3 regions of the Lentzea sp. NPDC058436 genome follow, and region 3 is predicted to be linked to each of the others. Evidence: riboswitches for the same ligand, from Rfam matches in the RefSeq annotation. Region 3 holds a riboswitch; each other region holds the start of a gene.
What was found. A riboswitch is a leader RNA that binds a small molecule or an ion and turns the genes downstream of it on or off. The one in region 3 is predicted to bind glycine.
Positions count from the first base shown of each region.

Region 1: another riboswitch for glycine. It lies ahead of gcvP (aminomethyl-transferring glycine dehydrogenase); the one in region 3 lies ahead of gcvT (glycine cleavage system aminomethyltransferase GcvT).
Region 2: another riboswitch for glycine. It lies ahead of gcvH (glycine cleavage system protein GcvH); the one in region 3 lies ahead of gcvT (glycine cleavage system aminomethyltransferase GcvT).

Region 1 is NZ_JBHXLF010000003.1:905,345-914,730, reverse strand. Features, by position in the region: gene ACFWN2_RS18045 (ATP-binding protein) at 1-403, shown strand, start outside; gene ACFWN2_RS18040 (STAS domain-containing protein) at 400-756, opposite strand; gene ACFWN2_RS18035 (ANTAR domain-containing protein) at 912-1,580, opposite strand; gene ACFWN2_RS18030 (hypothetical protein) at 1,834-2,049, shown strand; gene ACFWN2_RS18025 (CDP-alcohol phosphatidyltransferase family protein) at 2,164-2,745, shown strand; gene gcvH (glycine cleavage system protein GcvH) at 2,788-3,171, shown strand; gene garA (glycogen accumulation regulator GarA) at 3,285-3,743, shown strand; gene ACFWN2_RS18010 (MerR family transcriptional regulator) at 3,792-4,334, shown strand; gene ACFWN2_RS18005 (bifunctional nuclease family protein) at 4,459-4,932, shown strand; gene ACFWN2_RS18000 (MerR family transcriptional regulator) at 5,237-5,803, shown strand; gene ACFWN2_RS17995 (Clp protease N-terminal domain-containing protein) at 5,891-6,859, shown strand; glycine riboswitch at 6,916-7,011, shown strand; gene gcvP (aminomethyl-transferring glycine dehydrogenase) at 7,167-9,386, shown strand, end outside.
Region 2 is NZ_JBHXLF010000013.1:154,807-164,192, forward strand. Features, by position in the region: gene ACFWN2_RS33480 (MFS transporter) at 1-1,179, shown strand, start outside; gene ACFWN2_RS33485 (TetR/AcrR family transcriptional regulator) at 1,190-1,870, shown strand; gene ald (alanine dehydrogenase) at 1,926-3,038, opposite strand; glycine riboswitch at 3,263-3,355, shown strand; gene gcvH (glycine cleavage system protein GcvH) at 3,420-3,803, shown strand; gene ACFWN2_RS33500 (L-serine ammonia-lyase) at 3,847-5,211, shown strand; gene ACFWN2_RS33505 (nucleoside-diphosphate sugar epimerase/dehydratase) at 5,198-5,728, opposite strand; gene ACFWN2_RS33510 (winged helix-turn-helix transcriptional regulator) at 5,725-6,078, opposite strand; gene ACFWN2_RS33515 (TROVE domain-containing protein) at 6,156-7,745, opposite strand; gene ACFWN2_RS33520 (TVP38/TMEM64 family protein) at 8,236-8,886, opposite strand; gene ACFWN2_RS33525 (hypothetical protein) at 8,957-9,361, shown strand; gene ACFWN2_RS33530 (ABC1 kinase family protein) at 9,358-9,386, opposite strand, start outside.
Region 3 is NZ_JBHXLF010000015.1:522-9,907, forward strand. Features, by position in the region: gene glyA (serine hydroxymethyltransferase) at 29-1,294, opposite strand; gene gcvT (glycine cleavage system aminomethyltransferase GcvT) at 1,308-2,402, opposite strand; glycine riboswitch at 2,499-2,590, opposite strand; glycine riboswitch at 2,591-2,681, opposite strand; gene ACFWN2_RS34370 (DUF3817 domain-containing protein) at 2,727-3,029, opposite strand; gene ACFWN2_RS34375 (hypothetical protein) at 3,044-3,424, opposite strand; gene ACFWN2_RS34380 (transcriptional regulator) at 3,518-4,009, opposite strand; gene ACFWN2_RS34385 (hypothetical protein) at 4,174-4,353, opposite strand; gene ACFWN2_RS34390 (CaiB/BaiF CoA transferase family protein) at 4,690-5,814, opposite strand; gene ACFWN2_RS34395 (acyl-CoA dehydrogenase family protein) at 5,811-6,947, opposite strand; gene ACFWN2_RS34400 (GNAT family N-acetyltransferase) at 7,054-7,488, shown strand; gene ACFWN2_RS34405 (acetyl-CoA C-acetyltransferase) at 7,544-8,746, shown strand; gene ACFWN2_RS34410 (3-hydroxyacyl-CoA dehydrogenase NAD-binding domain-containing protein) at 8,750-9,386, shown strand, end outside.

The DNA.
Region 1 (9,386 bases), on a different contig from region 3:
GCGGGTGCCGCCACCGGCTCTGACGATGCGCGGACGAGGGCTTCTGCTCATGCGGGAGAGCGTGGACGAGGTCGACATCGTCCGCAGGGCGAGCGGAACGACCGTCAGCCTGCGCCGGGCGCGCACGCCGGTGCAGCCCGTGACCCGAGGCGCACCCGAGTGCGACGTGCAGGTCCACGAGACCTCCTCCGGCGTTGTGGCGGTCGTGTGCGGGGACGTGCCCGCCGAGGCGGGGCCGTCGTTGCGCCGCACGCTGACCACGGCCGCCCGCGGAGGCACCGTGCCGCTGACCGTCGACCTCAGCGGGCTCGGCGTGGAGAAGAGCGGTGTGGACCGTGCTCTTCACGACGTCGCTGAGGCGCTCAGGGCGGCCGGTAACCGGCTCACCGTGCGGACGCTCTAGCTCAGGGCGGAGTCGACCGACTGGTGGAGGTTGAAGACCTCACCGAGGCCGGTGGCCTCCAGCGGGCGCGTCACGGCCCGAGCGGTCGCCACGACCTTGAGGGTGGCGTCCTGCTGCTGAGCCAGCTTCGCGGCCTCGACGAGCACCGCGAGCCCGGCCGAGCCGAGGAACGTCACACCGGTCATGTCCACCACGAAGGTGCCGCCGTCGCCCAGCCCGTTGACGAGCGCTTCCCGCAACGAGGGCGCCGACACCATGTCGACCTCACCGGACACGGCGAGGACGGTGACTCCGGGCGCCGGCTGCCGCACCTTCAGCTCGATCTGCTCCGCACGTGGATCCTGCACAGTCACCGAAGTACTCCCTCTCACATACAGGGAGCCGCCACGCAGCGGCCCCGATGCGGCTGCTGGCTCAACCGCTGCGGACTCAACCGTACGGGAGAGCCCGCACAACAGGACAGGTCCTGCTGTCCGTACCCGGACAATGGTCGGTTCAAACCGCGATCTCAACTCTTCAGGGCGGACCAGAGCCGCTTCGCGACCTCGTGCGCGGCGGACGGCGGAGTGACCACCTCCTCGGCGCTGTCCTCCAGCGTCCCGCCCACGGTCAGGACCAGTGCCGTGGCCACGTCGCGCAGCTTCACGTTGGCGTGCTGGCTCGCGCGGACCAGCAGTTCGAACGCCTCGCCGGGCGCGCTCGGCCTGGCCCCCATCACCAGGCCCTTCGCCTGTTCGATGTACCTGCGGTGCTGGACCATCTTGACCATCTGGTCCGCGCGCAGGGTCTCGCCGGCGCAGAACTCCACGACCGACGCGGCGTGCGCGACGAGCGGTTCCATCTCCTCGATCGCCTTGAAGTCCGCGAGCTGCGGAGCGTGGTCCAGGTAGACGGTCAGCACCACCGGACCGCTGTCGCCCCAGCTGCCCGGCACCGCCACCACGTGCAGGTCACCGATCGGCCCGGACGTCTGCCGTTCGTCGCGGGAGGCGACGACGAGTGGCCCCTCCCCGGCGTCGAGCTGGGCCTGGTCCAGCTCCCCGGCGACGCCCACGGACCGCAGCTGCTGGGCACCCGGCCAGACGCTCAGACCCACGCCGGGGCATCCGTCCATCTGCTCGCACAGGTGGGTCATCAACCTGTTGAGCAGCTCAGCACCGAATTTCACCTGGTCCACCCGTGGAGGTTAGCCCCGGCCGATGTCAGGCGGGCGTTGTGCGGTCATCGGCGTACGACGAACGGTTGCGCAGGCAAGGACCCGGAGATCCGTTCCGCTTCGGGCCCGGACAGCTCGGCGCGCCGATCGATCCAGTTAACGCTTTGGATCCGAACACGTCACGTGTTCTGAACCACAGTCCGCCAGAATTCGTTTGCAGGGATAACGCCGGACCCCCGGCACGCGACATCCCTGATGTCACGGAGGGACAGAAATGAGAACCGCCATGGAAACCCAGCCGCAGCAGGACGCGGAGTGCGACTCGGCACTGCCGACCACGCCGTGCAGCGTGGTCTGGAGCCGCGGCCACGCCTACGTGCTCGAGGGTTTCCGCGCCCGCTGGGTCGGTCGTGACGACCGCGGTCGCCCGCACGCCATCACCGGCGCCGAGATGCAGCGCCGGGGCTGGACGCACACACGCACCGCCTGAACCTCGCAAACTGAACGAAGTACGCAGAACGACCGCCACACCCGCAACCAGTCGCACCGCGTGCCGTGACGCCATCCGGCAGCCCCTGCGCAGTCACTCGTTTAGAGTGCGGGTGTGCGTGATCCGGCTGATCGCCTGCTGACGATTCCGAACCTGCTCAGCGTGTTGCGGCTGGCCGGTGTTCCGCTCTTCCTGTACCTGTTGCTCGGACCCCGCGCGGACGGCTGGGCGCTGCTCGTCCTCGTCTTCGCGGGGCTCTCCGACTGGCTCGACGGCAAGCTCGCGCGCTGGCTCAACCAGATGAGCAACCTCGGCGCGCTGCTCGATCCCGCCGCCGACCGCCTCTACGTGTTCTGCACGCTGCTGGCGTTCGTCATCAGGGACATCGTGCCGCTCTGGGTCGCCCTCGTGCTCGTGGGGCGAGAGGTCGTCGTCGGCATCTGCCTGCTGGTGCTGCGGCAACGGGGCTGGGGCACCTTCGAGGTGACCTACCTGGGCAAGGCCGCGACGTTCAACCTGCTGTACGCCTTCCCCCTGCTGCTCCTCGCGCAGGGCGACTCCGGGTGGGCGCAGGTCGCCCTGCCGTTCGCCTACGCGTTCACGGCCTGGGGCGGGGCGCTCTACCTGTGGTCGGCGCTGCTGTACGTCTACCAGTTCTTCCTGGCCCTGAGGACCACACCTCGCACGGTCGCGTGAAAAGATCACCCCATACAGGTTCAGCACGAGGAGCGCAGTCAGTTGATTCCCGAGGAGCTTCGCTACACCGAGGAGCACGAGTGGATCGCCAGCAGTGGCGAGAGCACAGTGCGCGTCGGCATCACCGACTACGCCCAGGAACAGCTCGGTGACGTCGTCTTCGTCCAGCTGCCCGAGGTCGGTCACACCGTGGCGGCGGGTGACACGTTCGGCGAGGTCGAGTCGACCAAGAGCGTCTCCGACCTCTACTCGCCGCTCGACGGTGAGGTCGTCGCCATCAACGACGCGTTGGTCCAGGCCCCGGACTCGGTGAACACCGACCCGTACGGCGAGGGCTGGATGGTCGAGATCAGGCTGAACGACCCCGAGGCGCTGGAAGGCCTGCTGGACGCGGACGCGTACAAGGCGTTGGTGGAGAAGGAGTGACGTCGATCTTTCGCCGGATCTTCGGCCGGAAGGGGAGCCGCGCTGAAGGCGGTGACCCCAACGCGATAGGTTTTACCGGAAGTGACGGATCCAGCAGCAGGAGGAGAGCTCAGGTGAGCACGAACGACGGCCCAGGCGTTCCGCCGGAGCAGTCCCCGGAGCGGACCTCCGTCTTCCGGGCGGACTTCCTCCAGGAGATGGAAGGCGGCGCCGAGGCGCCCGCACAGGAGCCGGCCGTTGCCGGTGTTGACGCCCTTCCCGCCGGTTCCGCGCTGCTCGTGGTCAAGCGCGGTCCGAACGCCGGTTCCCGGTTCCTGCTGGACCGAGACACGACGAGCGCCGGGCGCCACCCCGACAGCGACATCTTCCTGGACGACGTGACGGTCTCGCGCCGGCACGCCGAGTTCCGCCGGGAGAGCGGCGAGTTCGTCGTCATCGACGTGGGCAGCCTCAACGGCACCTACGTCAACCGCGAGCCGGTCGACCAGGCCGTCCTCGCGAACGGTGACGAGGTCCAGATCGGCAAGTTCCGCCTCGTCTTCCTGACGGGTCCTGGCTCCGCGGGAGCCTGACGCGTGACGGCCGGGCGGCCACAACGCGGGGACTCGAGCATCGGAGCTGTGCTCGCACAGCTTCGTCCCGAGTTCCCCGACGTCACCATCTCCAAGATCCGCTTCCTGGAAGCGGAGGGGCTGGTCCGCCCGGCACGCACCGCCTCCGGCTACCGCCAGTTCAGCGTGGCGGACGTCGAGAGGTTGCGGTTCGTGCTGTCCGCACAACGGGACAGGTACTTACCGCTCAAGGTGATCCGCGAGCAGCTCGCCGCCGTCCCGGAGGACGCGGCGTCGGTCTCCCGGATCGAACTGCTGACCCAGACCGGAACCAGCGCCGACCAGCTGTCCCAGCTGGAGCGCGACGGTCTGCTGCGTCCCGGCCCCGGTGGCCGGTTCACCACCGACGACATCACAGCGCTCCGCACGATCCGGCTGATGACCGGTCTCGGCGTCGAGCGCGAACACCTGCGCGCGGTCCGCGCGGCAGCGGATCACGAGGTCGTCGTGCTGAACTCGTTCTCAGATCCTGAGACGGTGCGGGAATTGGCTGACCTCTTCACCTCGTTGCACACGTTGTTGGTGAGAGCAGGGTTGCGGCAATCATCTTGATCACGTTCTGCCCGCAACGATTGAGCACACGGCCCGCTTGGCGGGTAGCGTCGAACGCATACGCCGGGGGATGCTCGGAGACGAACCGGGTACTCCCCAACGAGTCAGAGGGAGGCGAGACCCGATGAGTGAGATGCGCGTCGTGGGCGTCCGGGTGGAGCTGCCCCAGAACCAGCCGATCCTCCTGCTGCGGGAAACCGAGGGCGAGCGGTACCTGCCGATCTGGATCGGATCCGTCGAGGCCACGGCGATCGCGCTCGAGCAGCAGGGCGTGCGTCCCGCGCGTCCGCTCACCCACGACCTGTTGAAGGACGTCATCGGGGCGCTGGGACGCAACCTGGAGCAGGTGCGGATCACCGACCTGCAGGAGGGCACGTTCTTCGCGGAGCTCGTGTTCGACGGCGACGTGCGGGTGTCCGCGCGGCCGTCCGACTCGGTGGCGCTGGCGTTGCGGGTCGGCGTGCCGATCCACGCCGAGGAGGCCGTGCTCGCCGAGGCCGGCCTGATCATCCCGGACGAGCAGGAGGACGAGGTGGAGAAGTTCCGCGAGTTCCTCGACTCGGTCTCCCCCGAGGACTTCAGGGGCGCGGACACCTGAGTTTCCGGGTGTGTCGCACTGCGTCTCGTTAGGGCACGAGGCAGTTCGTTTGGACGTCCCTCCATCGGACTACTTACGGTCGTTTTGACCGCTAAACGATCACTAAACGTCACCTGAACGTGCTAGTTCGGGTGACGGTGTGACTCTCCACCTGAGGTTGAGGGTCGACACTCCCCGCGCGTCGCGTTGACCTGCCCTCGGACCGGTCCTACCGTCGAACTCGAGTGGACGTCGCCGCGCCGTGAAAGCGGACGCGGCGGCTTGACGGTCATGAGTTTCGTGGCCGTTCCGAGGGGAGGCAGGCGTGGTCGAGGAAGCGCCCTTGAGGGCCGAATCCGGGCTGCAGGGTGAACTGTTCCCGGACTCCTCGCTGCCGGACGAGCTCGTCGGTTACCGAGGACCCGCGGCGTGTCAGGTCGCGGGCATCACGTACCGGCAGCTCGACTACTGGGCACGGACCGGGCTGGTCGCGCCGACGGTGCGGATGGCGCACGGCTCCGGCAGCCAGAGGCTGTACTCCTTCAAGGACATCCTGGTCCTCAAGGTCGTGAAGCGGCTGCTGGACACCGGTGTCTCGTTGCAGAACATCAGGGTGGCGGTCGACCACCTGCGCCGACGCGGCGTGCAGGACCTGGCGAAGATCACCCTGTTCTCCGACGGCACCACCGTCTACGAGTGCACCTCACCGGAAGAGGTCGTTGATCTGCTGCAGGGCGGTCAGGGCGTGTTCGGCATCGCGGTGAGCGGTGCGATGCGCGAGATCTCCGGCACGATCCACGAGTTCCCGGCCGAACGAGCGGACGGCGTCGAGATCGCCCCGATGACCGAGGACGAGCTGACCCGCCGCCGTCGCGAGCGCGCCACCGGCTGACCGGCCCGACGACCGTGGCCGACTGGCGCCGTGGGATGGCCGGTCGGCAGAAGCGAGCGGAACCGCTGCGCCCCTAGCGTTCTCCGCATGACGCACACCCCCTCCTATCAGGTCGTGAAGGTGCTGGAAGCGGCGGCGCAGCGCGCGGTGCGGCTGGAGTTCGGCTTCGTCGGCACCGAGAACCTGCTGATCTCGCTGATCGACACCACCGGGCCCGGCCGCAAGCTCGGCGTGAAGTCGCTGCGGGCCCAGGCGATGGCGCGGGGGACCGAGACCTGGGCCGACGACGACGGCGGTGTCGTTCCCGAGGCTCATCCGGACGTCACGGCGTTGCTGAACGTCTCCTGCGACCGCCTCGCCCTGGAGACCGTGCCGCCCGTCAGCCGTGCGCTGCACGAGTGCCTGCTCGCGGCGTTCGCCCAGGCCGGCGACGGCGTGCTGACCACGACCCACCTCTCGCTCGCGTTGCTGAAGCAGCGTTCCGGACGTGCCGCCGACCTGTTCCTGCTGCGCGGAGTGGACGTCGAGGCGACGGCCGCCGCCGTACGAGCCGATGCCGCGCGACCCCACGCCGAGGTCGAGGAGGCGAGGGCCGTCCGGTTGCTGCGCAAGGCGGGCGCGCTCGAAGGGGACGCCGGCGGCGGGTACGTGCGCTGGCTGATGCGCCTGGTCGCGAAGGGTCAGGGACTGGGCGGCCCGCTGCTGACCGTCGTGCGCGCCGAGGCCCAGCTCCTCGCCGTGGCCGCGAAGCGCGACTTCTCGTCCCGCGACCTCGTGGAGGCGGTGCTGACGGTCGACCACCACCTGAAGGTCGCGGGCCGCAGGCTCAAGCCGGAGTTCGAGTCGGACGGCGCGGCGGCGTTGCGCGAGGCCGGAGTGGACCCGGCGGCGTTGCCGGAAGGCGGTTCGGTCGACCGCGCGGTGGAACGCGCGAAGCTCGTCGCGGCCCGGCGCGGTGACGCCATCGTGAGCACCCGGCACCTGCTCGCGGCGGTGCGCGACGACCCGGCGGACCCCGTCGCGGGAGCGCTCGCCGGTCTCGCCACTGAGACGTAGGTCGCGTCCCTAGCGACTACCCGGGCTGCCTGCGGGTATTCTTCTCGGGTAGTCGCTGAACTCAGGCGGGAGAGACCGGGTCACGAGCCCGGCGCCGAAGGAGCAAGTCCCTCCCCGGGAACCTCTCAGGCATCCAGGACCGCCAGAGCGAGACGCCTCTGGAAAGTGGACTCCCGCAAGGGAATCCCGCCGACGGTGAAAGCCCGTTCTCGCAACGGGTGAACCTCTCAGGCGCCCCAGCCGGGGTACGGACAGAGCGGGGAGGGCACAGGACCAGTGTGCCCGCAGCCACCCCCGGAGGCGTTAGATGACGCAGGACCGCATTCCGCTCGCCGCTCTCGAGCACGGCACCCCGTTCGCCGACCGCCACGTCGGTCCGCGCCCCGCCGAACTCGCGCGCATCCTCGACGTCATCGGCGTCGGATCGCTGGAGGAACTGGCGCAGCACGCGGTTCCGTCGTCCATCCACGAACGCGACCTCGTGCTGGACCTGCCCGCGCCGGCCACCGAGACCGAGGCGCTCGCGGAGCTGCGTGAGCTCGCGTCGCAGAACCGCCCGATGACGCAGATGATCGGCCTCGGCTACTACGACACCGTGACGCCGGGCGTGATCCTGCGCAACGTGCTCGAAAGCCCCGCCTGGTACACGGCCTACACGCCGTACCAGCCGGAGATCTCGCAGGGCCGCCTCGAAGCGCTGCTGAACTTCCAGACGATGGTGGGCGACCTGACGGGCCTGCCGACCGCGAACGCGTCCATGCTGGACGAGTCGACCGCCGCCGCCGAGGCGATGACGCTCGTGCGCCGCGCCGGCAAGTCCAAGTCGAACAAGTTCGTCGTCGACGCCGACACGCTGCCGCAGACGCTGGCCGTGATCGAGACGCGCGCCGAGCCGCTCGGCATCGAGATCGTCGTCGCCGACCTGTCGCAGGGCATCGAGGGCCTGGGCCTCGGTGGCGACTTCTACGGCGTGCTGCTGTCCTACCCCGGCGCGTCCGGTGTGGTGCGCGACCAGGCCGGTCTGATCGAGGAGATCCACGCCGCGGGCGCGCAGGCCGTGGTCGTCGCCGACCTTCTCGCGCTGACCCTGCTGCGCGCTCCGGGTGAGATCGGCGCGGACGTCGTCGTCGGCACCACGCAGCGCTTCGGCGTGCCGATCGGCTTCGGCGGCCCGCACGCCGGGTACATGGCCGTCCGGTCCGGTCTGGAGCGTCAGCTGCCCGGCCGTCTCGTCGGTGTCTCCGTCGACGCGGACGGCTCGCTGGCCTACCGCCTCGCGTTGCAGACGCGCGAGCAGCACATCCGCCGCGAGAAGGCCACGTCCAACATCTGCACCGCTCAGGTGCTGCTGGCCGTGATCGCGTCCATGTACGCCGTCTACCACGGCCCCGAGGGCCTGCGCGCCATCGCGACCCGCGTGCACCGCCTGGCCACCGTGCTCGCCACGGGCCTGTGCGAGGCCGGTCTGGACGTCGTGCACGGCGAGTTCTTCGACACCGTCGAGGTCCGCGTTCCCGGTGAGGCCGCCGCCGTCGTCGAGAAGGCCCGCGCGGCCGGCATCAACCTGCGTCTCGTCGACGCCGACGTCGTCGCCATCGCGTGCGACGAGAAGACCACGCGCGCGCACATCATCGCCGTGTGGGAGGCGTTCGGCGTCACCAAGGCCGACGTGGACGCCATCGACGCCGACACCGCCGACGGCATCCCGGCCGACCTGCGCCGCACCTCGGACTACCTGACCCACCCGGTCTTCCACGCGCACCGCTCCGAGACGGCCCTGCTGCGCTACCTGCGCGCGTTGTCCGACAAGGACGTCGCCCTGGACCGCAGCATGATCCCGCTCGGCTCCTGCACGATGAAGCTGAACGCCACCGCGGAGATGGAGTCCATCACGTGGCCGGAGTTCTCGGGCCTGCACCCGTTCGCGCCCGTCGAGGACGCGCGCGGCATGCTGAAGATCGTGTCGGACCTGGAGGCCTGGCTCGCCGAGGTCACCGGCTACGACGCCGTCTCGCTGCAGCCCAACGCCGGTTCGCAGGGTGAGTTCGCCGGTCTGCTCGCCATCCGCGCGTACCACCGCGCCAACGGCAACGCCGCCCGCGACGTCTGCCTGATCCCGTCGTCCGCCCACGGCACCAACGCCGCGTCCGCCGTCATGGCCGGCATGCGCGTCGTCGTCGTGAAGTGCGACGACAAGGGCAACATCGACATGGGCCACCTGCGCACCACGGTCGCCGAGCACGCCGACGACCTGGCCGCGATCATGATCACCTACCCGTCGACCCACGGCGTGTACGAGGACACCGTCCGCGAGGTCTGCGGCCTGGTCCACGACGCGGGCGGCCAGGTGTACGTCGACGGCGCGAACCTCAACGCCCTCATCGGGTTGGCGAGGTACGGCAAGTTCGGCTCGGACGTCTCGCACCTGAACCTGCACAAGACGTTCTGCATCCCGCACGGCGGCGGCGGCCCCGGCGTCGGCCCGATCGGCGTCCGCGAGCACCTCGCGCCGTTCCTGCCGAACCAC
Region 2 (9,386 bases), on a different contig from region 3:
GTCCTGTTCGGCACGGGCAGCGCGGTCGCGGCCTGGGCGAGCACGTCCGAGGCGCTGATCGCGGCCCGCGGCTTCATGGGCATCGGCGCCGCGGTGCTGATGCCGGGCACGCTCGCCGTGCTGACGCAGTTGTTCGACGACAAGGAACGCCCCAAGGCCATCGGCATCTGGGCCGCCGTCACGAGCCTCGGCTTCGCGGCGGGACCGGTGATCGGCGGCGCGCTCATCAAGCACTTCTGGTGGGGCTCGGTGTTCCTGATCAACGTGCCGGTGGCGGTCCTCGCGCTCGCTGCCGTCGCGTTCCTGGTGCCGGAGTCCAAGGACCCGGCCGTGCGCAGGCCGGACGTGATCGGCTCGATCCTGTCGATCATCGGCATGGTGTCGATCGTGTACGCGGTGATCGAGGTGCCGGAGCACGGGTTCGGCTCGGTCGAGTTCGGCGTGCCGGTCGCGATCGGCCTGGTCACCATGACCGGATTCGCGTTGTGGGAACGGCACACCGCCGACCCGATGCTCGACCTGACGTTCTTCCACAACCGCCGGTTCACCGGTGCCGTGGCCTCGGGCGTGCTGGCGGCGTTCGGCATGGCGGGCTCGCTCTTCCTGCTGACGCAACACCTCCAGGGCGTGCTCGGCTACAGCCCGCTGGAGGCCGGCGTGCGCGTGGCGCCGATGGCGATCGCGCTGCTGATCACCAGCAACACGTTGGGACAGCTCGTGATCAGGCTCGGCGCCGGCAGGGCGATGCTGCTCGGCATGACGATCGTCGCGAGCGGCGTGGCGTTGCTGTCGATCGGCACCACCTACCCGCCGACGCTGGCGGGGCTGGTCCTCATCGGCGTCGGAGTCGGTGTGTCGCAACCGGTCGCGGTCAACGCGCTGATGGGGTCGATCCCGCCGGAACGGGCCGGCGTCGCGTCCGGGCTGTCGGGGACGCTGTCGGAGCTGGGGTCCTCGTTCGGCATCGCCGTCCTGGGCGCGCTGCTGTCGGCGCGGTTCGCGGCCTCGCTGCCGGACGGCGTGCCGGGGCGTTCGCTGTCCGAGGCCCTGCACAGCGGCGCGGACGTCGCGGTGGTGCGCGAGGCGTTCTCGAACGGCATGACCGTCAGCCTCGTGATCGGCGCGATCGCGGTGTTCCTGGGAGGTGTTGTGGCCAGCGTGTTGCTCCGGCGTGCATAGGATCGTCGACGTGGAGAGCGTGTGGTTCAGCAAACCCAGGCCCGGCGGCGGCCAGCCCCTCGGCCTGAGCCGTGAGGTGATCGTCCGCAAGGCGATGGAGATGCTGGACGAACACGGTCTGCAGAAGCTGTCCATGCGCAGGCTCGCCGCGGAGCTCGGCGCGGCCCCCATGTCGCTGTACTGGCACGTGCCGACGAAGGACGCGCTGATCGAGCTGTGCCTCGACGAGGTCTACGGCGAGTTCCCCCTGCCGGGGCCGGACGACGACTGGGAGACCGCGGTGCGCGGGATGATGCACGCGATGCGTCAGATCGCGCACAAGCACCCGTGGTGGGTCAAGAACATCGGCGAGTTCAACAGCATCGGCCCCAAGGCGGTGGCGATGTCGGACTCGATGTTCGAACCGATGCTGCGGGCGGGTCTGCCCCTCGCGGCGGCGGCCAAGTCGGTCTCGACGGTGTCGAGCTTCGCCGTCGGGTACGTCATCGCCGAGGTCAACTTCATCGCCCGCGGCGGGATGGACTCCCCGCCGCCGGACCTGGCCAAGATCGCCGACCTGTACCGGGACAAGCACCCGAACTACGTCAGGATGCTGGACGAGCAGGAGATCTGGTCGCTGGAGAGCCAGTTCGAGTTCGGGCTGGACTGCGTGATCGACGGCATCAAGGCGCGCGTCGCCGCCCTCAGGTAGGCGAAACCCCCGCAGCGATTCACGCGTGCGGGGGCCTCATTCATTCAGTTGGTCTTCAGACGACGCTCTCCAGCGGCGTGTGCGGGAGGCCGGTCGCCTCGGCCACCGGGCCGTTGGTCAGCTGACCGGCGTGGACGTTCAGGCCCAGGGCCAGCGAACGGTCGTCCTTCAGCGCCTGCGTCCAGCCCTTGTCGGCCAGCGCGACCGCGTACGGCAGCGTCACGTTGGTCAGCGCGTAGGTCGACGTGCGCGGGACGGCGCCCGGCATGTTCGCGACGCAGTAGAACACCGAGTTGTGGACCTCGTAGGTCGGCTCGGCGTGCGTGGTCGCGCGGGAGTCCTCGAAGCAGCCGCCCTGGTCGATGGCGATGTCGACGAGCACCGAACCCGGCTTCATGTCCGCGACCAGCGCGTTCGACACGAGCTTCGGCGCGGCGGCACCGGGGACGAGCACGGCGCCGATGACCAGGTCGGCCTCGCGGACGGCCTGCTCGATGGCGAACGAGTTCGAGGCGAGCGTGCGGAGGCGGCCCTGGAACTGGGCGTCGATCTGGCGCAGGCGGTCGACGTTGGTGTCGAGGATCTGCACGTCCGCGCCCATGCCCACGGCGATGGTGGCGGCGTTGACCCCCGCCACGCCGCCGCCGATCACGACCACGCGGGCCGGGGCGACACCGGGGACGCCACCGGGCAGCACGCCGCGGCCGCCGGAGGGCTTCATCAGGCTGAACGCGCCGACCTGCGGGGCGAGCCTGCCCGCGACCTCGGACATCGGGGCGAGCAGCGGCAGCGCGCGGTTCGGCAGCTGCACGGTCTCGTAGGCGATGGCCGTGGTGCCGGACGCGAGCAGCGCCTCGGTCAGCGGCTTGTCGGCGGCGAGGTGCAGGTACGTGAAGAGGGTCTGGCCGGCCCGCAGACGCGGGTACTCCTCGGCGATGGGCTCCTTGACCTTGAGAACCAGGTCACCCTCCGCCCACACGTCGTCGGCGGTCGCGAGGATCTTGGCACCGGCGGCGAGGTACTCCTCGTCGGTGATCGCGGAGCCCAGACCGGCACCCTGCTCGACGAACACGTCGTGCCCGCGGCTCGTCAGCTCGTGCGCACCGGCAGGGGTGAGAGCGACGCGGTACTCGTGGTTCTTGATCTCGCGGGGGACTGCGATCCGCACGATGACTCCTCCGTTCGGTGGCCGACATCTCACAATGTGAGCCAGTCGCAAGGTCATGTCACTGTGCAGATAGCACTATCCGGTACCAGCTGGATTGTTCACTTGGGACAGAGCGACCTGAACGTGGTTCGCGTTCCACGCGCCCGTCCGGCGTTGACACCCGGCGGGGACCGCACATAGCGTGCGCGCCGAGAACTGAACACCGGCCGCGGCGCGAAAGCGTCAGAACCCGAGTGGGAGAGACCTCGACGAACTGGTCGGGGCGCCGAAGGGGCAAGCTCCCGCACACTCTCAGGCAGCAAGACCGCTCGGGGTAGGCAACTCTGCACGGCGGAGGGGGCGCTAGTTGTCCTGACCCGTCACAGCCAGAGGAGTCGCGCCGTGGAGTTCCCCGAGAACCTGCTCTACACCGTCGAGCACGAGTGGGTCGACTGGACGCCGGGCACCCAGGACCCGCTGACCTGCGGAATCACCGAGTACGCTGCCGACGCGCTGGGCGACATCGTGTACGTGCAGCTGCCTGAGGTCGGCACCAAGGTCGTCACCAACGCCGTGTGCGGCGAGCTCGAGTCGACCAAGTCCGTCAGCGACCTCTTCTCGCCCGTCACCGGTGAGGTCATCGAGGTCAACAACGCCGTCGTGGACGACCCGGCGGTCGTGAACACCGACCCGTACGGCGCCGGCTGGCTGTTCAAGGTCCGCGTCGAGTCGGCCGAGAACCTGCTGACCGCGGCGAAGTACGCCGAGCTCACCAAGACCGACTGACATGCGCCTGACTGACCGCTCCACCACCACGAAGGACTGATCAGTGGCGATCAGCGTTTTCGACCTGTTCTCCGTCGGCATCGGACCGTCCAGCTCCCACACGGTCGGCCCGATGCGCGCGGCGGCCATGTTCGTCGACAAGCTCGGCGACCGAACGTCCACAGTGGACCGCGTGCACGTCGAGCTGTTCGGCTCGCTCGGCGCGACCGGGCACGGCCACGGCAGCCCCAAGGCCGTGTTCCTGGGCCTCGAAGGCAACCTCCCGGAGGAGGTCGATCCCGCCGTCGCGGCCGGTCGCGTCGAGGAGATCATCTCCAGCGGACGGCTGAAGCTCGGCGGCACGCACGAGATCGGCTTCGTGCACGACCGCGACCTCGTCATGCACCGCCGCAAGTCACTCCCGTTGCACCCCAACGGGATGAGCTTCGAGGCGTTCGCGGACGGCAAGTCGGTCGAGCACGCCGTCTACTACTCGATCGGCGGCGGTTTCGTCGTCGACGAGAACGCCAGCGGCACCGACCGGATCAAGCCCGACTCGACGCCGTTGCCGCACCCGTTCCTGACCGGCGACCAGCTCCTCGCGCGCTGCCGCGAGACCGGCCTGTCGATCAGCGAGATCATGATGGCCAACGAGCTGTCGTGGCGCACGGAAACCGAGGTCCGCGAAGGACTTCTGCACATCTGGCACGTCATGCAGGAGTGCGTCGAACGCGGCTGCACCGAGCACGGCGTCCTGCCCGGCGGCCTCAAGGTCCGCCGCCGTGCCGCCGAGATGCGCAAACGCCTGGAGGGCGAGCACTTCGTCACCGACCCGCTGCGGGTCATGGACTGGGTGACGCTCTTCGCGCTGGCCGTCAACGAGGAGAACGCGGCAGGCGGCCGCGTCGTCACCGCACCGACCAACGGCGCGGCCGGCATTGTCCCCGCGGTCCTGCACTACTACACGAAGTTCGTGCCGGGAGCGTCCGACGACGGCGTCGTCCGGTTCCTGCTGACCGCGGGCGCGATCGGCGTGCTGTTCAAGGAGAACGCGTCGATCTCCGGCGCCGAGGTCGGCTGCCAGGGCGAGGTCGGCTCTGCCTGCTCGATGGCCGCCGGCGGACTCGCCGAGGTGCTCGGCGGCACCCCCGAACAGGTCGAGAACGCCGCCGAGATCGCCATGGAGCACAACCTCGGCCTCACGTGCGACCCGATCGGCGGACTGGTGCAGATCCCGTGCATCGAACGCAACGCCGTCGCGTCCATCAAGGCGATCACGGCCGTGCGCATGGCTTTGCGCGGTGACGGCTCGCACTTCGTGTCGCTCGACAAGGTCATCAAGACCATGCGGGACACCGGCAAGGACATGTCGGTGAAGTACAAGGAGACGGCACGCGGCGGGCTCGCCGTGAACGTCATCGAGTGCTGAGCCACTCCTCGACCTCTTCTTGAGGCGTGGGACCGGTCCAGCGCAACCACGTGCCGAACGTGCTGTTCGCACTGTTCACGTCCGACCACTCCTCGGCGAGGTGCTCGACGACCTCGTCGGGGAGCGTGTCGGCCAGCCGCAGCCACGGCGTCAGGCTCTGGTCGAGCTGCGCGGCCGCCTGGAGCAGTTCACCGAGGTCGCGCAGGCGATTTTCGTCCGCCGCTGCACGCAGAACGACGTCGGTGACCTGCTCGTACAGCGCGGTGCGTTCCGCCTCCGGCCAGTCCTGCCAGCCCGCCCACGTCAGTCCCATGGTGAGGCGGGAGTCGGGATCGTCGTCCAGCAGACCGATCACCCGGTACCCGAGCCGGCGCCAGGCAGGCCCGTACTCCTCGGGCTCGAAGTGGTCCTCGACCTCCCAGGCGAACTGCCACACGACCTTGTCCGGCACGAGCGCCGGATCACCGTCGAGCAGCGCCAGTTCGGCCTCGGTCCAGCAGAGCCCACAGCCCTTCAACGCGCGTCGTACGCCTTCTGCGCGTCCAGCACGTCGGGCATCCGCGCCTCCAGCAGGTGGATCAACGACAGCAACCGCTCCGCCGTCTCGCGGCCGAGCGGCGTGAGGCTGTAGTCGACCCGCGGCGGGTTCGTGGGCTGCGCGTCGCGGTGCACGAGGCCGTCGCGTTCGAGCGCCTGCAGCGTCTGGGACAGCATCTTCTCGCTGACCCCGTCGACGCGGCGGCGCAGCTCGTTGAACCGCAGCGGACCGTCGACGAGCACGCCCATCGTCAGGCCGCCCCACCTGCCGGTGACGTGCTCCAGCAAGGGACGTGACGGGCACGCCTTCGCGAACACGTTGTACTCCATGTCGACATCATAGCTGGTGGGGACGCTTACTGATAGTAAGTGTGAGGGTTCTCCGCGTCAGGAGAACCCTCACACCGTCAGAACGGCCAGGTGGCGTTCTGACCTGCTTCGAGAAGGGGGACCATGCGGAACGTCGCGTCCGTCAGGCCGCCGAACTCGTGCCTGTTGGCCTTTCCGGTCGCGTACGCGGCGTGCTGGTACCCGCCCAGGTTGAAGCCGTAGATCGGCACGTGCGCCGGCACGACGTCCGAGACGCCGTTGCCGTAGTACCCGGACATCGTCTGCATGTCCGAGATGATGAACACGCGGTCGTGCCGCTTGTACGAGCGCCGCAGCGACCCGACGATGTCGGTGCCGTGCCCGACCTCGCCGATCCGCTCGAGGAACCGGCCGACCTCGCGGATCACCGATGCCCCGCGCGCGACGTCGTGGCGGAACGTGCCGTCCGCGAACCCGACGACGTCGACCTGCTCGCCCTTCGCGCCCAGCGCCACGCCGAAGACCGCCGCGGCCTTGGCCGGGGTGACCTTCGAACGCGCCGAGATCGCGCCGCCCGTCATCGACGCCGAGGTGTCGATCAGGACCAGCGAACGGCCCGGCAGCGCGGGCAGGTTGCTCAACGACGCCTGCAGCGCCTGGTCCAGGGCGTGGCCCCAGCGCAGGCTCGGCGCCGCCTCGTACGCGGACAGGAAGCGGAACGGGAACTGCCGCGAGCGCGCGACCTGGCCGGGGTCGGCCAGACGCGTCGCGACGGCGGCCGCCGCCTCGTCGGACATGCCGGCCTCGTCGAAGTTCCTGAGGTTTCTCAAAAGGCTCATGTATCCCATGGACGGCGCCAGCGCCTCCCACACCTCACGGGTGAGCGGGCCCTGCAGCCATCCCGCCACGGCCTCCCACGTCATCCCCGCCGAGCGCAGCACGTCGGCCGCGTCGGGACGCGAGAACAACGCCCGGCGCTGCTCCAGCGGCCACGCCATCAGCTCACGCCGTGCCGCGACCACGCGTAGCGCCTCCGGCACCTCGACGTCGGGGGAGCGGCGGCGGTCCAGCACGTACTGGAAGAGCGAGCCCTGCCAGGACGCGCCGGGCGACGGGTGCGCGAGGTTGAGCACGTCGGCCATGCGGAAGCCGCGGGCGTCGCTGTCCCACTTGAGGACCGCGCGCTCGTCGTAGAGCCGCTGGACGGCGTCCGAGATGCCTCGCTTGATCGGCTTCGGCACCCGGCGGCCGTTCTGGCCGGTCCAGTACGCGAGGAGTTCGCCCGGCTCGTCCGCTCGCTGCAGCACGGAGTCCACGACGGCGCGGTTGGTGACGCCCGCGTCGGACTCGGCGACCAGGCGCGCGAGGACGAACTCCGCGGCGCCCACGAGGGACGCCGTGCGCATGTTCGCCTCGCTGCGCAGCCACTTGAGCAGGCGCGCGGTCCACTCGGGATCCGCGAGCGCCGCGGAGTGCACGAGCGCGGCGAAGCGGTTGTCGCGCTTGCGGCCGGACTCGTAGAACGTGTCCTCGCCGCCCATGTTCGACACGGCGAGCAGGAACAGCTCGGACTTCGTGTCGCGCGCGTAGCCGTCGCCGCCCTCGTAGGTGCGGGCGGTCGGTTCGGGCGCCGTGGCGACAGGGCTGGTGCCCGCCGGACGTGCGCGGAAGATGTTGAACTTCGCCATCGGCTCTTCCCCCTCGGAGAAACAAAAGGGGAGCCCACGAACTCCACACGTGTCCGAGATCAAAGTCGCGGAAGGTACGTTGCTGCTCTGCCAGTTGAGCTACAGCCGCCGAACGACTGACGGGACTCGAACCCGCAACCCGCCCATTAACAGTGGAAGTAACCCTCTGCTTCGCACCGGACACGTGTGAAGTTGTGCGCTCCCGAGGTCAAACGCGCCCACGGTCTGGTTTCAACTCGAATGAAGTAACCGTGGACTTTCGCACCGGGTGCGATTTCAATGCAACCACACCGCGCCAGCGAATTGATTTCGAAGCCGATGTGGAGTTTTGGACGCCCGAGATCAAATCGTGGAAGGTGACGTGCTCACCGAGGTGAGCAGAGACCGGCCGGAGCCGGCCTCAGGAGTTGAACCTGAGAATTCACCGGAAGTAACCCTCCACTGCGCACCGGGCGCTCATTCATACAACCACACCGCGCAAAGGGTTTTCCTAAGGCGCCGCCTTCACGAGCCGGCGCAGGAGGTAGAAGAGGCCGACCGTCAACAGGAATCCGGCGGCGCTGATCATCACGATCTGCTCGACGGTGTCGGCCTTCGATCCGGCGAACACGTACGCGGCGCAGATCGGCAGGGTTCCGATGAGCGTGTACGACATGAAAGTCCGGAACGACACCCTGGACACCCCCGCGGACACCGACACGGTCTCCGCCATCATCGGGATGCCGCGGGCCACGCCGAAGAACCAGGGCCCGAACTGACGGCCCCAGCGCCGCATCTCGGTCAGCTCCTCGATGGTCACCACCCGGCGCACCAGGAGCGGGCCCGCGAACCGCCCCAGGGCGTACCCTGCGGCTGAGGAACCCAGGGATCCGACGATCGCGAGTGCCAGTCCTAGGGGCAGGCCGAGTGCCGTTCCCGCCAGCACGATGAGCGGGGTGGACGGCACTGGTAGCAGCACGTCCACGACGAGCAGGGCGAAGATCGCCGCCGCCGCCCACACCGGGTCGATGCCGCGCACCCACGTCACGACACCGTCGAAGTCGATGAGGTCGAGTGCCTCGAACACGATCCAGCTCAGCAACACGAAGCCGAGCACGACGGCCGGTATCCACTTCCACCGGACGCCCGTCTCATAACTCATCGGGTGATGGTCGCCCACGTCGATCCGCCGGACAATCCGCCAGTGGCGCAGGTTCCGCGAAGGGACACACATGAGTGACGATCTCGTGCCTTTTCTGGGGCACTGGGTGCTCGACCCGGCACGCTCCGCGTACACCGGCGGTACGCCTCCGAGGAGCGGTCACTACGACCTGAGGCTGGAGAACGACCGTCTGGTCGTGAGCATCGAGGGTGTCCTGGGGTCCGGCGACCCCATCCGGACCGGGTACACATTGGACCTGTGGCAGGACACGCCGATGAGCGTCGGCCACGTCGACCGCGTGCGGACGGTCGTCGAGCCGCGCCGGTTCTGCACGATCGCCTACGCGGGCGCGCAAGCGGTTGCGCGGGCGTGGCGGGTGCTCGGGCACCTCAACGAGATGACGGTCGTCCAGTCCGCTCCCGACCAGTTCGGGGTGTGGCGCGACGACGTTTCGGTCTACCGCAGGCAGTTCTAGGAACGCGGCCTGAACACCGCGACAA
Region 3 (9,386 bases):
CACACCACCGCGCTCAACACCACAGGAATCAGAGCGTCGAGTACAGCGGGTGCTTCGCAGCCAGCACCTCAACCCGCCCCCGCAACTCCTCAACCGCAGCACCAGGCTTCAAAGCCTCGGCGATCACATCCGCGACCTCGACGAAATCCACCTCGCCGAACCCACGCGTGGCAAGCGCCGGCGTACCGATCCGCAGCCCGGACGTCACCATCGGCGGACGCGGGTCGTTCGGAACGGCGTTGCGGTTGACCGTGATCCCGATCTGGTGCAGCACGTCCTCGGCCTGCTTGCCGTCCAACTCGGACGAGACCAGGTCCACGAGAACCAGGTGCACGTCGGTGCCCCCGGTCAGCACCTTCACGCCGGCATCGGCGACGTCGGCCTGCGACAGCCGGTCGGCCAGGATCCGCGCGCCTTCCAGCGTACGGCGCTGGCGGTCGGCGAACTCCGGCGACGCGGCGTGCTTGAACGCCACTGCCTTGGCCGCGATCACGTGCTCCAGGGGGCCGCCCTGCTGGCCTGGGAAGACCGCCGAGTTGATCTTCTTGGCGATGTCCGCCTCGTTCGACAGGATCACGCCGCCGCGGGGGCCGCCGAGGGTCTTGTGGGTCGTGGTCGTCGTGACGTGCGCGTGCGGCACGGGCGACGGGTGCAGGCCCGCGGCCACCAGGCCGGCGAAGTGCGCCATGTCGACCATCAGGTAGGCCTCGACCGAGTCCGCGATGCGGCGGAACTCCGCGAAGTCCAGCTGGCGCGGGTAGGCGGACCAGCCCGCGACGATCAGCTTCGGGCGGTGCTCGGTGGCCAGGCGCTCGACCTCGGCCATGTCGACGCGGCCGTCCGAGTCCGCGACGTGGTACGGGACGACGTTGTAGAGCTTGCCCGAGAAGTTGATGCGCATGCCGTGCGTCAGGTGGCCGCCGTGCGCGAGGTCCAGGCCCAGGATCGTGTCGCCGGGCTGGAGGAGCGCGAACATGGCGGCGGCGTTGGCCTGCGCGCCGGAGTGGGGCTGGACGTTCGCGAAGCCGGCGCCGAAGAGCGACTTGATGCGCTCGATGGCGAGGCGCTCTACGACGTCCACGTGCTCGCAGCCGCCGTAGTAGCGGCGGCCGGGGTAGCCCTCGGCGTACTTGTTGGTCAGCACCGAGCCCTGGGCCTGGAGCACCGAGACGGGCGTGAAGTTCTCCGAGGCGATCATCTCGAGAGTGCCCTGCTGGCGTGCCAGCTCGGCCGCAACGGCCTCGGCCACCTCGGGGTCGTACTCCGCGAGGGAAGCGTTGAACTGGTCGGACATCTGGAAGATCTCCCTACTTGGCGCGCTTGTAGAACGGAAGTGCGACGACCTCGACCGGCTGCTTCTTGCCGCGGACGTCGACCAGCAACTGGGTGCCCGGCTCGGCACTGGCACGGGTCACGTAGGCCATGGCGACGGAGTAGCCGAGGGTCGGGGACAGCGCGCCCGACGTCACCTCGCCCACGACCTCGTCGCCGTTGAGCACCGCGTAGCCGTGGCGCGGGGCGCGGCGCTCGGGGGTCTTCAGGCCGACCAGGACCGAGTCCACACCGGACTCGGCGACCTTGGTCAGGGCGTCGCGGCCCACGAAGTCGCCAGGCTTGTCGAGCTTCACGACGCGGCCCAGGTTCGCGTTGTACGGCGAGAGCGACGTCGTCAGCTCGTTGCCGTACAAGGGCATTCCGGCTTCGAGACGCAACGTGTCGCGGCAGCCGAGACCGCACGGCTTGAGCTCGTGCGCCTCGCCCGCGGACAGCAGCGCGGCCCACACGGCGGGTGCGTCGGCGGGTGCCACGAAGAGCTCGAAGCCCTCCTCGCCGGTGTAGCCGGTGCGGGCGAGCAGCGCTTCGACGCCGGCCACCGTGGACGGGTAGGAGGCGTAGTACTTGACCGTCGACAGGTCGGTGGAGGTCAGCCCCGAAAGGATCTCGACCGACTTCGGACCCTGGATCGCGATCAACGCGTAGTCGGTCGACCTGTCGGTGACGACGGTGTCGAAGCCGGCGGCACGCTCGACGAGGGCTTCGGCCACCACTGAAGCGTTGGAGGCGTTCGCGACGACCATGAACTCCTCGTCGCCGAGGCGGTACACGATCAGGTCGTCGATCACGCCGCCGTCGGCCTGGGTGATCATCGTGTAGCGCGCCTTGCCGACGGCCAGCGCCGAGATGTGGCCCACCAACGCGTAGTCGAGGGCCTCGCCCGCGGCCGGGCCGGTCAGCACGATCTCACCCATGTGCGTGAGGTCGAACAGGCCCGCGGTCGTGCGCACCGCGTGGTGCTCCGCAAGTTCGGACGAGTAGCGCAGCGGCATCCGCCAGCCCGCGAAGTCGGTGAACATCGCGCCGAGCTGCTCGTGCTCGGCGTTCAGAGGCGTGAGGCGGGACATCAGAACGCTCCTCCAGGGTGCGCCGAAGAGCCGGACGCGGCCGGCTGAGGCATCAGAAGAATGACACGGTCCATCGGAGACTCCTCACTAGAGCGAGCCTCCCCCTCTGTCATGAGCCTGAGAGCTTCACCACCGAAGTGGCTTGCACCGTGGGCGAGGCTGCCGAGCAGCCTGCTTTCCAGAGTTGCCTTCGTCGCGCGGTACTTGTACCTGAGAGATTCCGGGGAGGAGTTGCTCCTTCGGCGCTCCCACCGAAGGGAGCTCTCCCGCGCGACATCAACGGCCGTGTTCAGTTGGTAGCCCCAGACGCTAGCAGGCCAAACGTCACAGTGGCACGCCCTGCGCGGTCTTCTCCACCACCTTGCGCTCCGCCCAGAACGACAGGAACGGCACGGTGCCGGCGAGCAGCACCAGGGCGGTGCCCTTGATCGACCAGCGCAGCTTCAGCGCCAGGTCGACGGAAATCACCAGGTAGATGGCGTAGAGGAAGCCGTGGACCGGGCCGACGACCTTCATCGCGCCGTCCATGTCCGCGGCGTACTTGAGCACCATGGCCACGACCAGGAGCAGCAGGAAGACTCCGACCACGTAAGCCATGACCCTGAACCGGGTCAACGCACCCTTCATCTGCCCGCCTTCGCTCAACGACCGTCCCGCGCGTTGAGGTCCGCGAGCATGCGGTTGTAGGCCGCGAGCTCCGCGTCCTCGTCATCGTCGAAGTGCTCGACAGGCGCGGGTTTGACGGCGACAACCGTACTTACCGGCTTCGGAGCAGGCGCAACCGGCTCAGGTGAGAGAGCCGCGTCACGACGCTCACGGGCGAGACGGCGGAACCGCCACACCATGAAGAGCGGGAAGAGGCCGAAGAGCGGCCACTGGAGCACGTACCCGAGGTTCTGGAACGTGCCGCTGGCGGACTCGAAGCGCTGCCACTGCCAGTACGCGAGCCCGCAACAGACGATCAGCGCCGCCAGACAGGCGAACGCGATCAGCACACGCTGGGGAGTAAGGAGGCCGCGCACGACCTCCACACTACTTGGGTGAGGCCTCCGCGAAGAGGAGGCCACCCGTGAGGGGAACTGCAGGGCTCTCGCCTCCGAGAGCCCGTCGACCACTTACGCCACGCCGTCCCGGCGCTGCCTCTGCAGACGTGCGACGCACCAGGCCGCGGCGGAGCCACGACGAAGGTGCTGGAGAACCGTCATCGGTCCCAGGCGCCTCCCGAGATCGGCAGGAGACAGGCCGGCCGCGCGGTAGTCGAGCGCGCGCTGGTCCAACGGGCTGATGCCCGCGTCCCACCACTGCTCGGCCTCGGCGACGTCGCCCACCAGCTGCCAGTAGCTCGCCGCGGCGGCGAGCAGTGCCTCGGGTGCCTCCGGCGCCCGTTTGCGCATCGCGGCCACGTAGGCCGGATCCGCCGAGTCGACCTTGACCAAGCCACGCGACCCACTCCTGCCGCCCCGCTGGACGGGGATGCCAGGCGCCGAGGGGGGAGCCTCCGCGAGCCACGCGTTCTTGATCCGGTTCACCTCCTGCATCTCTGCGTCATCAGACCGTTCAGCCGCCCACTGCTGCAACAGCTCGTGGACCCCGGAGTCCTCGACCATCAATGCCTCCTCGTCGGTCGGGGATCGGCCATTGCAGCGGAAGGTATTCGGTAGGTCTGACAATCGCCAGACCCTGAATCCCCAGAACACCCGTTACCAGTGCGTGATTGGCCTCATTCCACCCGTCCGGCTCAACGCGAACGGCCGAAGATCACCCTCCGTCACTAGGCGAGAGGGGTGGCCGTCCCGAAGAGGCTCCGGACGAAGGTGATGATCGACTCCGCGCCGTCCCGCAGGAAGCCGAGAGCCGTCTGGACCGCCGAGGCGGACTCTTCTGGCCGGGTGATCAGGAGGAACAGCACCAGCGCGACGCCCGCCAGCACTAGCACCTTCTTGAGGTTCACAGGTACCTCTCCGTCCGTGTGGTTCACCGGTCAGGCGGCGGACCGCCCGTGTCACCCGTCATGGTCCCTCATTCACCCTTGCGATGAACAACGACCACGCCCAACTCGCCCTAAGATCCACCAGCGACGCACGCCTGCAGGACGGCCAACGTCACCCGAATGGCGGCTAAAGAGGGGCGTCAACAGCGCCGATGTCCTGGGCACGAGGTGAACACGAGGACCCTCGCATCCCACAGCTTGGAAGAGAGACTGTTGCACCGGGCCTCACCCGGATGCCGAACGTGTCCCATCACGCACCGTCACGCCGTTGTGGCGCAATAAATGCGCTCCCGGGCATTATCCAATTACTCCAGACCGTCGTAGTTCCATAATTCGGGCATCCGCCACACCCATGTCGGCAAGCACTTCCGCGGTGTTCGTCCCCGTCGGAACCGGCGACGTCGGAACGGCGGCGGGAGTGCGGTCGAACCGGGGCGCCGGCGCCGGGTGCAGTGCCCCCGCCACGTCCACGAAGGTGTCGCGGCTCGCGTTGTACGGGTGACGCGCCGCCTCGTCCGGGGTCAGCACCGGTGCCAGGCACGCGTCCGTGTCCCGCGCGAGGTCGGCCCACTCGTCCCTGGACCGCGTCTTCACCGCCGCCGCGATGCGCTCGCGCAGCTCGGGCCAGTTCGCCGGGTCGTTGCGCGAGGGTGCTTCCTCCAGGCCCAGCACGCGCACCAGGTCGGCGTAGAACTTCTCCTCCAGCGCGCCCACCGCCACGTACTGCCCGTCCGCGGCCTCGTAGACGTCGTAGAACGGCACTCCACCGTCGAGCATGTTCTCGCCGCGGCCACCCGACCACATGCCCGCCGAGCGCATCCCGTGCAGGAACGTCGTCAGCAACGCAGCCCCGTCGACCATCGCGGCGTCGACCACCTGGCCGCGCCCGGAGCGTTCCCTCTCGTACAGCGCGGCGAGCACGCCGAGGGCCAGCAGCAGCCCTCCCCCGCCGAAGTCGCCGAGCAGGTTGATCGGGAACGACGGCGGCCCGCCGGCCCGGCCCAGTGGCTCCAGAGCGCCCGCGACGGCGATGTAGTTGATGTCGTGCCCGGCGCGGTCGGACAGGGGCCCGTCCTGGCCCCAGCCGGTCATGCGTCCATATATGAGGCGCGGGTTGCGGGCGAGGCACTGCGCGGGCCCGATGCCCAGGCGTTCGGTCACACCCGGCCGGAAGCCCTCGACCAGCACGTCCGAGCGCTCGACGAGCCCCAGCACCAGCTCGGCGCCCTCCGGCCTGCGGGTGTCGATCGCGATCGAGCGCCGGTTGCGGCCGAGGAAGTCGCCGGGGACGGTCGAGCGGCTTCCCGGCTTGTGCACCTGGACCACGTCCGCGCCGAGGTCGGCGAGCACCATGCACGCGAACGGCGCGGGCGCGAGGCCCGCGAGCTCGACGACTCGAAGTCCTGCCAGCGGCCCGCTCACAGGGACCTCGCGATGATTTCCTTCATGATCTCGTTCGTGCCGCCGTAGATCCGCTGGACGCGGGCGTCGGACCAGGCACGTGCGATCGGGTACTCGTTCATGTAGCCGTAGCCGCCGAAGAGCTGCACGCACTCGTCGACGACCTTGCTCAGCCGGTCGCTCGCCCACCACTTCGCCATCGCGGCGGTCGGCACGTCCAGTTCGCCTCGCAGGTGCTTCTCGACGCACTCGTCGATGAACGCCCTGGTCACGGCCGCCTCGGTGGCGCACTCGGCGAGCTTGAACCGGGTGTTCTGGAACTTGATCAGCTCCTTGCCGAACGCCGTGCGCTCCTTCACGTACTTCAGCGTGAGGTCGACGGCGGCCTCGATGCCCGCGATGCAGCAGACACCGATGATCAGGCGCTCCTGCGGAAGCTGCTGCATGAGCTGGACGAACCCGAGGCCCTCCTGCCCGCCGAGGAGGTTCGCGGCGGGCACGCGGACGTCGTCGAAGAACAGCTCGGCGGTGTCCTGGCCCTTCATGCCGACCTTGTCGAGCACGCGGCCGCGCCGGATGTCGTTCTCCACGACGAGCAGCGAGATGCCGGTGGCGCCCTGCGCGGGGTCGGTCTTGGCCACGACGATCACCAGGTCGGCGTGCACGCCGTTCGTGATGAACGTCTTCGAGCCGTTGATGACGTACTCGTCGCCGTCCTTGAGGGCCTTCGTGCGGATGCCCTGGAGGTCGGAGCCCGCGCCGGGTTCGGTCATGGCGATCGCGCCGACGTACTCGCCGGACGCGAGCTTGGGCAGCCAGCGCCGCTTCTGCTCTTCGGTGCCGTAGGAGTTGAGGTAGTGGGCGACGATGCCGCTGTGGACACTGTTGCCCCACGCGCTGTCGCCGGCCCGTGCCTGCTCCTCCAGCAACACGGCCTCGTGCGCGAACGTGCCGCCACCGCCGCCGTACTCCTCGGGGATGGAGAGGCACAGCAGGCCGAGCTCACCGGCCTTGCGCCACAGCTCGCGGTCGACCTGCTTCTGCTCGGCGAAGCGTTCGGCGTGCGGCGTGACCTCCTTCTCGAAGAACGTGCGCGCGAGCTGGCGCAACTGGTCCAGGTCGCTGTCCATCCACCGCGATCGACGCTCTGCCATGCGGTCCACGAAACCACCGGGCGGTGATCCACGCCATGACCGCCGCGCCAGGCCGTCACCCGAAAAACTGAGCGAAATTCCCACCCCGTCGTCCAGACTGCCCGGTATGCAGATCCATCAGGTCGCGCCGGACGAGTGGCGGTTGTGGCGCGACATCCGGCTGGAAGCGCTGTCGAGCGACCCCGAGGAGTTCGGGTCGACGCTGGCGGTCGAGCAGGAGTACGACGAGACCGAGTGGCGGGAGCGCGCCGCGGAGGGCCTGAAGGTCGTCGCGCTCGACGACGAGCCCGTCGCCCTGGTCGCGGCCACGGCGAAGCCGGAGGGGCTCTACCTCTACTCGATGTGGGTGCGGCCGTCGCACCGCGGCCGCGGGCTCGGCGAGGGCCTGCTCAAGGCCGTGCTGGAGTGGGCGGTGGAGGAGGGCTGGAAGGTCGTGCGCCTGCGCGTGTGGGTGGACAACCTGCCTGCGCGCAGGCTCTACAAGAGGCTCGGGTTCGTCGAGACTGAGGATCCCGAGTACCTGCAGCTCGCGGTGAGCTAATCGGTCACCCTTCACGGTCATGGCCAGCCACCAGCGGCGGGCCTAGCGTGGTGTCATGAGCGAAGCCTTGATCTTCGACGCGGTGCGCACGCCGCGCGGCAAGGGGAAGCGCGGGTCGCTGCACAGCGTCAAGCCCGTCGATCTGGCCGCCGGCGTGCTGCGCGCGCTGTCCGAACGCAACTCCCTCGACACCTCCGCGGTGGACGACGTCGTGTTCGGCGTGGTGTCTCCGCTCGGCGAGCAGGGCGGGGACATCGCCCGCACGGCGGTGCTGGCCGCCGGGTGGGACCAGCGTCCCGCCGGTGTGCAGCTCAACCGCTTCTGCGCGTCCGGCCTGGAGTCGGTGAACCTCGCCGCGGCCAAGGTCGCGTCCGGGTTCGAGGACCTGGTGGTGGCGGGTGGCGTCGAGTCGATGTCGCGCGTGCCGATGGGCTCCGACGGCGGCGCGTGGGCGATCGACCCGCAGACGAACTTCGACCTGTCGTTCGTGCCGCAGGGCGTCTCGGCCGACCTGATCGCGACGCTGGAGGGCTTCTCGCGCACGGACGTCGACGCGTGGGCCGCCCGGTCGCACGCCCGCGCGTTCGAGGCGCAGAAGAACGGCTGGTTCGAACGGTCCGTCGTGCCGGTCGTCGACCAGAACGGCACGGTGGTGCTCAAGGAGGACGAGACGATCCGTCCCGAGTCCACCGTGGAGTCCCTGGGCAGGCTCAAGCCGAGCTTCCAGTTCCACGGCGACCTCGGTTACGACACCGTCGCGATCGACCGCTACCCCACCGTCGAGCGCATCTCCCACGTGCACACGCCGGGCAACTCGTCGCAGATCGTCGACGGCTCGGCCGCGATGCTGATCGGGTCCGCGGCGGCGGGCAAGGCTCTCGGACTGACCGCGCGCGCCCGGATCGTCTCGGTCGCCGTCGTGGGCACCGAGCCGACGATCATGCTCACCGGGCCAGCGCCGTCCGCGCGCAAGGCACTGGACAAGGCAGGGCTCTCGGTCGAGGACATCGACCTGTTCGAGGTCAACGAGGCGTTCTCCTCGGTCGTGCTGAAGTTCCTGCGGGACATGGACATCCCCGAGGACAAGGTCAACGTCAACGGCGGCGCGATCGCGCTGGGCCACCCGCTCGGCGCCACCGGCTGCATGATCCTCGGCACGCTGCTGGACGAGCTGGAGCGCCGGGACCTGCGCCGCGGGCTCGCCACGCTGTGCGTGGGCGGCGGCATGGGTATCGCGACGATCATCGAGAGGGTCTGAGGCATGCCCTTCCACTACGACAAGGACTCCGACGGCATCGTCACGCTGACGATGGACATGTCCGGTTCCGCCAACGTCATGAACGACGAGTACCGCGAGCTGATGGGCGACGCGGTCTCGAAGCTCGAAGCCGACGACATCACCGGCGTGGTCATCACGTCCGCCAAGAAGACGTTCTTCGCCGGCGGCGACCTGAACGTGCTGATCGCGATCACGCCGGAGAACGCCTCGCAGGCGCTGGAAGGCGTCGAGGAGCTCAAGTCCCAGCTGCGCCGGCTGGAGAAGCTCGGCAAGCCGGTCGTGGCCGCGATCAACGGGACCGCCCTGGGCGGCGGGTTCGAGATCGCGCTCGCTTCGCACCGCCGGATCGTGTTGAACGACAACAAGATCCGCGTGGGTCTGCCCGAGGCGACGCTCGGCCTGCTGCCCGGCGGTGGTGGCGTCACGCGCATGGTGCGGTTGCTCGGCGTGCAGAAGGCGTTGCCGTTGCTCATGGAGGGCAAGCAGCTCCGTCCGGAACGCGCGCTGCAGGCCGGGATCGTGCACCAGGTCGTGGAGACGCGCGAGGAACTGATCTCCGAGGCCGTCGCGTGGATCAAGGCGAACCCGGCGCCTTCGCAGCCGTGGGACGTGCAGGGCG